Regions from separate parts of the Paenibacillus jepli genome, predicted to be linked through region 2. Evidence: predicted binding sites of a transcription regulator. Region 2 holds the regulator's gene; the other holds the start of a gene.
What was found. The regulator CtsR, encoded in region 2, represses protease genes until heat stress. The targets are predictions, from matches to a motif close to ATGGTCAATAAAGGTCAAACA.

Region 1 (4,766 bases), 1.6 Mb from region 2:
CCGATAAACAGCCGTGTGCATCATGATATCTTCATCTTTACCCTTAATAGAGGGTGTTCAAAAAGATCGCTTTTGATCACTTCGGCTGGCCATCCGTCTCCATATGGCGGATGATCTCCTCCGCCGCCGCTTCATCAGTGACCAGCACATCGTCATGGCCAAAATGCATCACGGCAGCGATCGCCTCGCCCTTGCTCCGTCCGCCGGCGATCCCGATGACGACCTCGGTCGACTGGATGTCCTCCAGCCGCAGTCCGGCTGTCTTCATCCGGTGGACGACCTGCCCCCGCCGGTCGAAGTAGAAACCGAACGCCTCGGCGAGCGCGCCCTCCTCCCGCATCGCTGCGGTGACCGCTTCGTCCACCCGGCGGCGGCGGGCCATCACCATCGCGTCGCCGATGCCGTGCACGACCATCCTCGCGCTGCGGACGACCTCGACGATCTCACGGATGTTGGGCTCCTGCATGAGGGACGTATACGCGTCGTCGCTCAGATGATCCGGCACGTGGAGCAGCCGGTACTGTGCGCCGGTGCGCTTGGCCATCGTCGAGACGATCGTATTGGCCTGGTAGTCCAGGCTCTCGCCCAGACCGCCCCGTGCCGGCACGAAGCGGATGCCCCGCAGCAGTGTCGGCGAGACGAGCTGATTGGCCACCTGGGCCATCGTCGATCCGCCGGTGACGGCGATCACGTCGCCAGCCTGCATATACTTCAGCATCGCCTGGCAGCCGGCCCGGCCCAGCTCGCGCTTGGCCTGCTCGGAGGTGTCCGAGTCGCCCGGGACGATCGTCACCTGCCGCAAGCCGAAGTACTGGCGGATCCGCTCCTCCGCCTCCGAGAGCCCGAACAGCTCGCTGACGATCGGCTCGATCTCCTCCACCAGGCGGCGCCCCGACTCGCTGATCCTCACGCCCGAGGACTGCACATCGAGCAGTCCGAGCGCCTTCAGCTCATCGATCTCGGCCCGCATCGTCCGCTCGCTCATCTGGAGCGAGCCCGCCAATGCCCGGCGGCCGATCGTATGGGATTGCTTCACCTGCTGGAGGATGGAGTATCGTTTGCGGAAGATATCCAACATGTCCGGCAGAAGCTGCTGCTGCAATTCGATGATTCTGCGCATCTTGCATTCACTCCTGTGGCTCCGGTTCTGGCTGCGCCGGTATTCTCCTGGCCGGCGCCTCCGGTTGGACGTTTTTTGTCCCGGTATATCGTTTTTAGTCCCACCTTTATTGTATCGAATATTCCCGCCGCTTGCAAGACTTGACATCATGATGTTATCAGGCTTCCACACTTGCCCGCCCAATATTAACAGATTCTTATTGTTGCCTTTGATGCGGGCTGCTTTACTGACACTCCGTCTACCATGCCCCACTGACTGGCGATGACTCCTGCTTGACCTGCTTGCGGACACAGTAGACCATATTCAAGCCTTTAACTACTTTTACGGCACTCATGCGGACAGACGATCCGTTAACTGGCTTGTTGACGCCCATTTGGCCTGTTCATCTGACAAATAGCGGATCGCCTGTCCGCACCTCCCGCATATTCAAAGCTTTGTTTGAATTAGACGCTGCTGTGTCCGTTCAACGTAGCCGGATTGTATAATGAAGCTAATCGCATCCTCCAGACTGTTGAAAAAGCGCCGATGGGTACGGAATCGATTCTGGAGAAGCGTAGCGTTCGCCTTTGTTCCCGGATTTCCCCCCTTAAAAGGGGTCCAAAATTCAAGAAATCTGGGAACAACAGCGATCGGAAGAACGATCCGTTACCTTGAGGCTTTATTTTTCAACAGTCTGATCCTCCCTATTATTCATCAGTCGCCGTCCCGGCATAATGTACCAGCGCCGACTTGTCTGAATAATCTTATTTCAGCGATGCCCTTGCTTTTTACTCTGATATCCCATATAATAAATCTCGCTATCCTCCATCCGTGGAGGGCAGATTTGCTGCTATGCGCCCGTGGTCCAATGGATATGACGTAGGCCTCCGGAGCCTGAGATCGAGGTTCGATTCCTCGCGGGCGCGCCATTTACTTACTAGCCATACTAATGACTAAGACCGCAAGGTCGCTTTTTTTTATCCGGTGTTTGACTATCTTTGACTTTTGTTTAAGGATGAATTATGATAAGACTATCAAGTCATTTTGACCACTATACGTTTGGAGGGAGCTCGATTGGAAATGAATTTCGTACCTATGGTTATTGAGCAGAGCAATCGCGGGGAACGCGCCTATGATATCTATTCCCGCCTGTTGAAGGATCGCATCATCTTCCTCGGCAGCGGTGTAAATGATGTCGTCGCCAACTCCATCATCGCCCAGATGCTGTTCCTGGCCGCCGACGATCCGGAGAAGGATATCAGCTTGTACATCAACTCTCCGGGTGGATCGATCACAGCGGGGATGGCTATCTTTGATACGATGCAATACATCAAGCCGGACGTATCCACGATCTGTGTAGGTATGGCCGCTTCCATGGGCGCCTTCCTGCTTGCTGCCGGCGCCAAAGGCAAACGTTATGCGCTCCCGAACAGCGAAGTGATGATCCATCAGCCGCTCGGCGGAGCCGAAGGCCAAGCCAGCGATATCGAGATTCGCGCCAAGCGCATCCTGAAGATGCGCGACAAGCTTAACCACATCCTTGCCGAACGTACCGGTCAGCCGCTGGAGCGGATCGAGAAGGACACCGACCGCGACTACTTCATGAGCGCCGAAGAAGCTCAGAAGTACGGTCTCGTCGATAAAGTCATCGAGAAAATCTAAGCTGCCGCTAAGTCAGCAAGTTTCCGCCAGCCCCGTACCCGATGCGGGGCTGGTGTCTCCTCGAATTCACATACCACACTCCTCTCGATATGTCAAGAAAAATTCAATCCTCTGAATTGCGGAAGACGCACTATCCATTTCATGGTAAGATGTTTAACAAGCAAACCTCCCATAATCATACAACTCTAGGCTTGTTTTTGAAACCAATTAATGGAGTGCATTTTCATGAGAATGTCGAACCCCTTTCTTACGATGCGCAACTTTATAAAGTCCAGTCACCCGTATGCGTCGCAAGCTGCAGCTGCACCAGCTGAGGCTTCGATGCGCCGCAGATCGGATCGTTCAGAAAGCCTGACTTCAGCCGGATTCAAGGACAAGACCATGCTCCTGAAGCCGCTGAATGACAAGCATCTGCTGGAAGTTTACCGTGAAGCCAAGGCCATGCGTCTGTCCGACGACTTCATCCGTCTGATCGAGCATGCGCTGGATCAACGAGGCATCCTTCGCCAGGAACTTCAGCAGCGCTGATCGAGACGCTGTCTGTCCAAGCGCTCGGAGAAGACCGCACCCCGCCGGGGTGCGGTCTTCTGTCGTTCCCCGCCTATCACGCCACCATGCTCTCGCGGCCCCCATAGCATGTAGACACATCGCGCCAGCCTCCCATGCCGCCGACCCGTCTGACCCCCATCGGTCGCTGGCCTTCCAAGCCAAATTTTCGTTTCACGCCCAAAGAGGCATGCCTCATCCCCCCGCTCATGCGGCAGTTTGGAGCATGCCTCCTGCATCAGCCCCCGCCTCATACACATCGCATGAGAGGAGCCTCACAGCTCATATAAACTGCAAAAAAGCCCCTCAAGGGAGCCCTTCACGCTATGCCTGACGGCAGCTCTACAGGGCCGCCTATTGGTTCTCCAGCTCTTCCTTGCTCACAAGTGAGACTAAAGCGGTTACAGCTTGTTCTGCGTCCGAACCTTCTGCACTAATGTGAACTTCGGTACCCGAGCTGATCGCTAAGCTCATAATCCCCATGATGGATTTGGCATTCACTTTTTTATCGTCTTTCTCCACAAATACTTCCGAAGAGAACTTGTTCGCTTCCTGCACGAAAAGTGCTGCCGGTCTAGCATGGAGACCTGTCTTCAATCGAACGACCACCGGATGCCTTGTCATTAAAACCATACCCCCTATAACATATTACAATCCTGATTGATTAATTGGCATTGTTGGTTATTGCCTCGCGCCTGATACCAAGCCTTTTACACACTATTATAGCATTATAACACTGATCGCACTAGGTTGAAAAGTTTAGCCGTTTCTTATTTTTTCTGCAAGCTCATCGAGCTTCCGCAGACGGTGATTAACCCCCGATTTGCTCACTTTGCCCTTCAGCAGGTCCCCGACCTCTTTGAGGTTGATATCCGGGTGCTGCAGACGGATCCGGGCGACCTCCTGCAGCTTCTCCGGGAGGGTGTCCAGTCCCATCTCGCGTTCGATCAGCCGGATGTTGTCGATCTGCCGGACTGCGGCGCCGATCGTCTTGTTCAGGTTGGCGGTCTCGCAATTGACGATGCGGTTGACGGAGTTGCGCATATCCCGCATGATCCGCACGTCCTCGAACTTGAACAGCGCCTGATGGGCGCCGATCATATTGAGCAGCTCGATGATCTTCTCGCCTTCCTTGATATAGAAGATGAAGCCCTTCTTGCGCTCGATGCAGCGCGCATTCAGACTGAACCGGTTGGCGAGCTGCACCATGGCCTTGCAGTGCTCCTCGTACATGCAGGCGATCTCCAAATGATAGGACGAGCCCTCGGGATTGTTGACCGAGCCGCCGGCCAGGAACGCCCCCCGCAGATAGGATCGCTTGCAGCACGACTTGCGGATCATATCCTTGTCGATGCCCTGATTGAACATGAAGCCCTCGGAGACGATCCGCAGCTCCTGGAGGATCTCCTGCGCCCGCAGCGGCACCCGGACGATGTAGACGTTGTTCTTCTTCAGCCGC
Region 2 (4,766 bases):
AGGGCCATCGCTCAACGGATAAAAGCTACCCTGGGGATAACAGGCTTATCTCCCCCAAGAGTCCACATCGACGGGGAGGTTTGGCACCTCGATGTCGGCTCATCGCATCCTGGGGCTGAAGTAGGTCCCAAGGGTTGGGCTGTTCGCCCATTAAAGCGGTACGCGAGCTGGGTTCAGAACGTCGTGAGACAGTTCGGTCCCTATCTGTCGTGGGCGCAGGAAATTTGAGAGGAGCTGTCCTTAGTACGAGAGGACCGGGATGGACGTACCGCTGGTGTACCAGTTGTTCCGCCAGGAGCACCGCTGGGTAGCTATGTACGGACGGGATAAACGCTGAAAGCATCTAAGCGTGAAGCCCCCCTCAAGATGAGATTTCCCAGTATGTAAGACCCCTGGTAGACGACCAGGTTGATAGGTCCGGGGTGGAAGTGCAGCAATGCATGCAGCTGACGGATACTAATCGGTCGAGGGCTTATCCTAAAACCTTCAGCTAAGACTTACCTTGCTTTGATTCGCATCCAGTTTTCAGTGTGCAACAACACACTGCGGCAGACGCACGCGTCGCAAGACGAGAGGCGCCGCCCACGTTTGGTGATAATGGCGAAGGGGAACCACGCGTACCCATCCCGAACACGGCCGTTAAGCCCTTCAGCGCCGATGGTACTTGGACCGCAGGGTCCTGGGAGAGTAGGACGTCGCCAAGCACAACGAACCCACGATACTCGGATCGTGGGTTTTTTGTTGTGAGTTGAACCTCCAGTGCGGCTTATGACATAATACCAGTATAACAAGGAAAAGCAGGTGATCATTTGGAGTTGCGAACGTTGACGGCAGATGAAGTGGATGCAAGTCTTGAGCTGGCGATGTATGCTTTTCAGTTCAAGCTCAGCGAGCAAGAGCTGGCACAGGTGAGATCGCAGGCGAAACCGCATGAGACATGGGGCGTGTTCGAGGGTAAGGAATTGGTCGCACAGCTCACCCTGCTGCCGCTGACGGCTTATCTTGCCGGCAAGCCGATGGCCATGGGCGGAATCGCAGGTGTGTCCACATGGCCGGAGCATCGGCGAAAAGGAGCGGTAGGAAAGCTAATGATCCAGGCGTTGGAGCAGATGCGTCAGAACGGCCAGACGATATCTTTCTTGACGCCATTTGACTTTCAGTTCTACCGGAGATATGGCTGGGAAATGTATGTGGAATATAAAGCCTACACGTTGAATACTGCCTTGCTGCCTTCACGCAGGCAGGTGGAAGGCACGATAACGAGATATAGCGAGCTTAACAAGGAGTTAGTGAATGTAATTGCGCCCCTTTATGAAGTGTATGCATCCGGCTATAACGGCACGCTGGCTCGCAAAGAGGACTGGTGGTTCACCTCAATATTCCGCAGAAACCAAGGACAAGTCGCGGTATTTAATAATGCTGACGGGGCGCCGAGGGGATATGTCTTTTATAAGGTAGCCGATCGCGAGTTCGTCGTGCATGAACTGGTGTACCTGGATACTGAAGCGCGTCAGGGCTTATGGAATTTTATCGCCAACCACGATTCAATGATCGAGCGGGTACAGCTGAAAGCGCCGTCAGATGATCCGCTTCCGTACCTTCTGCCGAATCCGCGCTTTGAGCAAAAGCTGGTGCCTTACTTTATGGGGCGAATCGTAGATGTGGAAGCTTTTTTCAAATCGTATCCCTTCAACTCCATCCTGTCTGATGAGCCGTTGACGATTGCCGTAAGCGATGAACACGCGCCCTGGAATGAGGGGATGTATGAACTTGCGTTTAATGAAAATGGCCTTCATGTGACAAAATATAATCAGCCGCCTGCCGGACAAGCTCAGCTCTCCTGCTCGATTCAGGCTTTGTCTGCGATGATGATTGGATATAAGCGTCCACAAACGCTGTGGGAGCTGCAGCTCATCGAAGGCGATCGGGAAGCCGCGAGTCGTCTCGAAGCGCTGATCCCTGTACACACCACATATTTAATGGACTTCTTCTGATTGATTGTGAAAGTTTTTTAGAACGCGCACGCAAAGAACGCTTGACGTTTTTAGAAAATTGCGTATAATAAAAATTAAAGTCAAAGAAAGTCAAAGTCAAGTCAAATGAACAGATGGGTAACGACTTTGGGAGGTTGGTGATATGCGCAACATTTCCGATACGTTGGAGCAATATCTGAAGCAGCTGCTGCAGGAGAGCGTCGAAGGAGCGGTCGAAATCCAGCGCAATGATTTGGCTGATCGTTTCTCTTGCGTACCGTCGCAGATCAATTATGTCATCAGCACCCGTTTTACATTAGAGAAAGGTTACCTGGTGGAGAGCAAGCGAGGGGGCGGCGGATACATCAGGATCCAGCGAGTGGAGCTTCCATTATTGAAAGCTATTCAGGGATACATCAACAGTACGATCGGCGATCGGGTAGATCAGAATGCCGCCGAGGGTCTGGTCTACCGGCTCAAGGAAGCGCAGATGATCTCTTCCCGTGAAGCCAATCTGTTAAAAGCCGCGGTATCCCGGGAGGCGATCACGGTCGGACTGCCGCTGCGGGACGAGATCCGCGCCAAAATCCTGAAAGCCATGCTAATATCCTTGCTTGTGAAATAGCGCAGGCGCGAGAGGAGGACGCAGGTCCATGTTATGCCAGGAATGTGAAACGAAGCAAGCCACCCTTCATTTCACAAAGATTGTCAACGGCGAGAAAACCGAGTTTCACATCTGTGAGTCGTGTGCCCGCGAGAAGGGCGAAGGCATCCCCGGTACAGCCAACGGGTTCTCCATACACAGTCTGTTGTCCGGCTTGCTGGAGTTTGAGCCTTCTGCCGGTCTGGGGCCGAAGCCGCAGACGATTCGCTGCGACGAATGCGGCCTGACGTATTCACAGTTCAGGAAAATTGGCCGATTCGGCTGCAGCTCCTGCTACAAGCATTTCTCGGACCGTTTGGACCCGCTGTTCAAGCGAGTTCACGGCAACACGAGCCATGTCGGAAAGATTCCGAAGCGTTCCGGCGGACAGATCAAGTACAAGCGGGAAGTCGAGCAGTTGAAGAAGGAGCTTCACCAGCATGTGGAGCAGGAAGAATTCGAGCAGGCCGCCAGCATCAGGGATCAGATCCGAGAGCTCGAGAGCAAAATCACGGATATGTAGCCAGGCGCATAATATACGAAGCTTACGAAGCGAGTTTCCTGCGGAAACAAGCGAATGCTTACGAAGTAGTTTTCCTTCGGAAAACTTTCAGGAGGTGTGGGAATGGAAAAGCGGCGATTCGCTCAGGAGGCGCTGAGCGAGTGGATGAGAGAGGATGGTCCGGACTCGGAGATCGTGATCAGCAGCCGGATTCGCATTGCCCGCAATCTCCGTCACCATCCGTTTCCGATGCTGGCGACCAACCAGCAGTCTCGGGAGGTGATGGAGAGGCTCATTGAAGTATCGCGGTCGGGGAGGCTGGGTGAGCTGGGCAGCTTCGAAACCTTTGCTCTTAGCGACCTGAGCGAGCTGGAGAAACGGGTGCTGGTAGAGAAGCATCTCATCAGCCCCAATCTGGCGAACGAATCGCGCGGCGGCGCGCTGGTGCTGAGCGGCAGCGAAGCGGTAAGCATCATGATCAATGAAGAAGATCATCTCCGCATCCAATGCCTGTCGCCTGGTTTCCAAATCAAGGAAGCCTGGCAGTTGGCCAGCGAGATTGACGATATATACGAACAGCAGGTCGATTACGCATTCAGCGAACGCCGCGGTTACTTGACCAGCTGTCCAACCAACGTCGGTACAGGCATCCGCGCATCCATCATGATGCATCTGCCGGCTCTGGTGCTTACCCAGCAGATCAGCCGCATCCTCTCAGCCATTACCCAGGTAGGGCTGGCCGTGAGAGGTCTGTACGGCGAGGGCAGCGAAGCGATCGGCAATCTGTTCCAGATCTCCAATCAGATCACGCTGGGCCAATCCGAGGACGAGATTATCGACAACTTGTACAGTGTCGCCAGGCAGATCATCGAGCATGAGAAAGCGGCGCGGGAGCGGCTGACAGCCGAATCGCGGATCCGTATAGAGGATCGGGTGCACCGTTCATACGGCATCCTCTCGCATGCGATGATCATGGACTCGAAAGAAGCAGCCCAGCGGTTGTCCGATGTCAGACTGGGGATTGATCTGGGACTGATTCAAAGTCTCTCTCCACAGGTAATGAATGAATTAATGGTACTTACACAGCCTGGCTTCCTGCAGCAGGTGTTCGGCGAGCCGTTGAATACCGAAGAGCGGGATGTCCGGCGTGCTGAATTGATAAGACGGTACTTGTCACCCAAAACCTAAGCACGGAGGTGTATGAACATGATGTTCGGAAGATTCACAGAACGCGCACAGAAAGTACTGGCGCTGGCTCAAGAGGAAGCGGTACGGCTCGGTCATAACAACATTGGTACAGAGCATATCCTGCTCGGTCTGATCCGCGAGGGCGAAGGGATCGCAGCGAAGGCTCTGATCGGCCTGGGACTCGGCCTGGAGAAAATCCAGGACGAAGTCGAATCCCTGATCGGCCGCGGCCAGGAGCAGCCGACCAATATCGCCTATACGCCACGGGCCAAAAAAGTCATCGAGCTGTCGATGGATGAAGCCCGCAAGCTGGGACATACTTATGTCGGTACAGAGCATATCCTGCTCGGTCTGATCCGCGAAGGAGAAGGGGTAGCAGCTCGTGTTCTTAACAACCTAGGCATCAGCCTGAACAAGGCCCGCCAGCAGGTGCTGCAGCTGCTCGGCAGCAGCGAAGCCG

Region 1: a site for CtsR is predicted at 2,085-2,105, ahead of clpP (ATP-dependent Clp endopeptidase proteolytic subunit ClpP). Genes of this name have one in related genera too.

What each region holds. Positions count from the first base shown of each region.
Region 1 is NZ_JBDFMD010000001.1:2,863,570-2,868,335, forward strand. It holds gene ABC336_RS12695 (sugar-binding transcriptional regulator) at 77-1,120, opposite strand; tRNA gene ABC336_RS12700 (tRNA-Arg) at 1,954-2,028, shown strand; gene clpP (ATP-dependent Clp endopeptidase proteolytic subunit ClpP) at 2,180-2,761, shown strand; gene sda (sporulation histidine kinase inhibitor Sda) at 2,987-3,289, shown strand; gene ABC336_RS12715 (hypothetical protein) at 3,366-3,491, opposite strand; gene ABC336_RS12720 (HPr family phosphocarrier protein) at 3,662-3,931, opposite strand; gene whiA (DNA-binding protein WhiA) at 4,067-4,766, opposite strand, start outside.
Region 2 is NZ_JBDFMD010000001.1:4,441,615-4,446,380, forward strand. It holds rRNA gene ABC336_RS19150 (23S ribosomal RNA) at 1-480, shown strand, start outside; rRNA gene rrf (5S ribosomal RNA) at 588-704, shown strand; gene ABC336_RS19160 (GNAT family N-acetyltransferase) at 810-1,994, shown strand; gene ABC336_RS19165 (CtsR family transcriptional regulator) at 2,137-2,598, shown strand; gene mcsA (protein-arginine kinase activator protein McsA) at 2,627-3,139, shown strand; gene mcsB (protein-arginine kinase McsB) at 3,242-4,306, shown strand; gene clpC (ATP-dependent protease ATP-binding subunit ClpC) at 4,325-4,766, shown strand, end outside.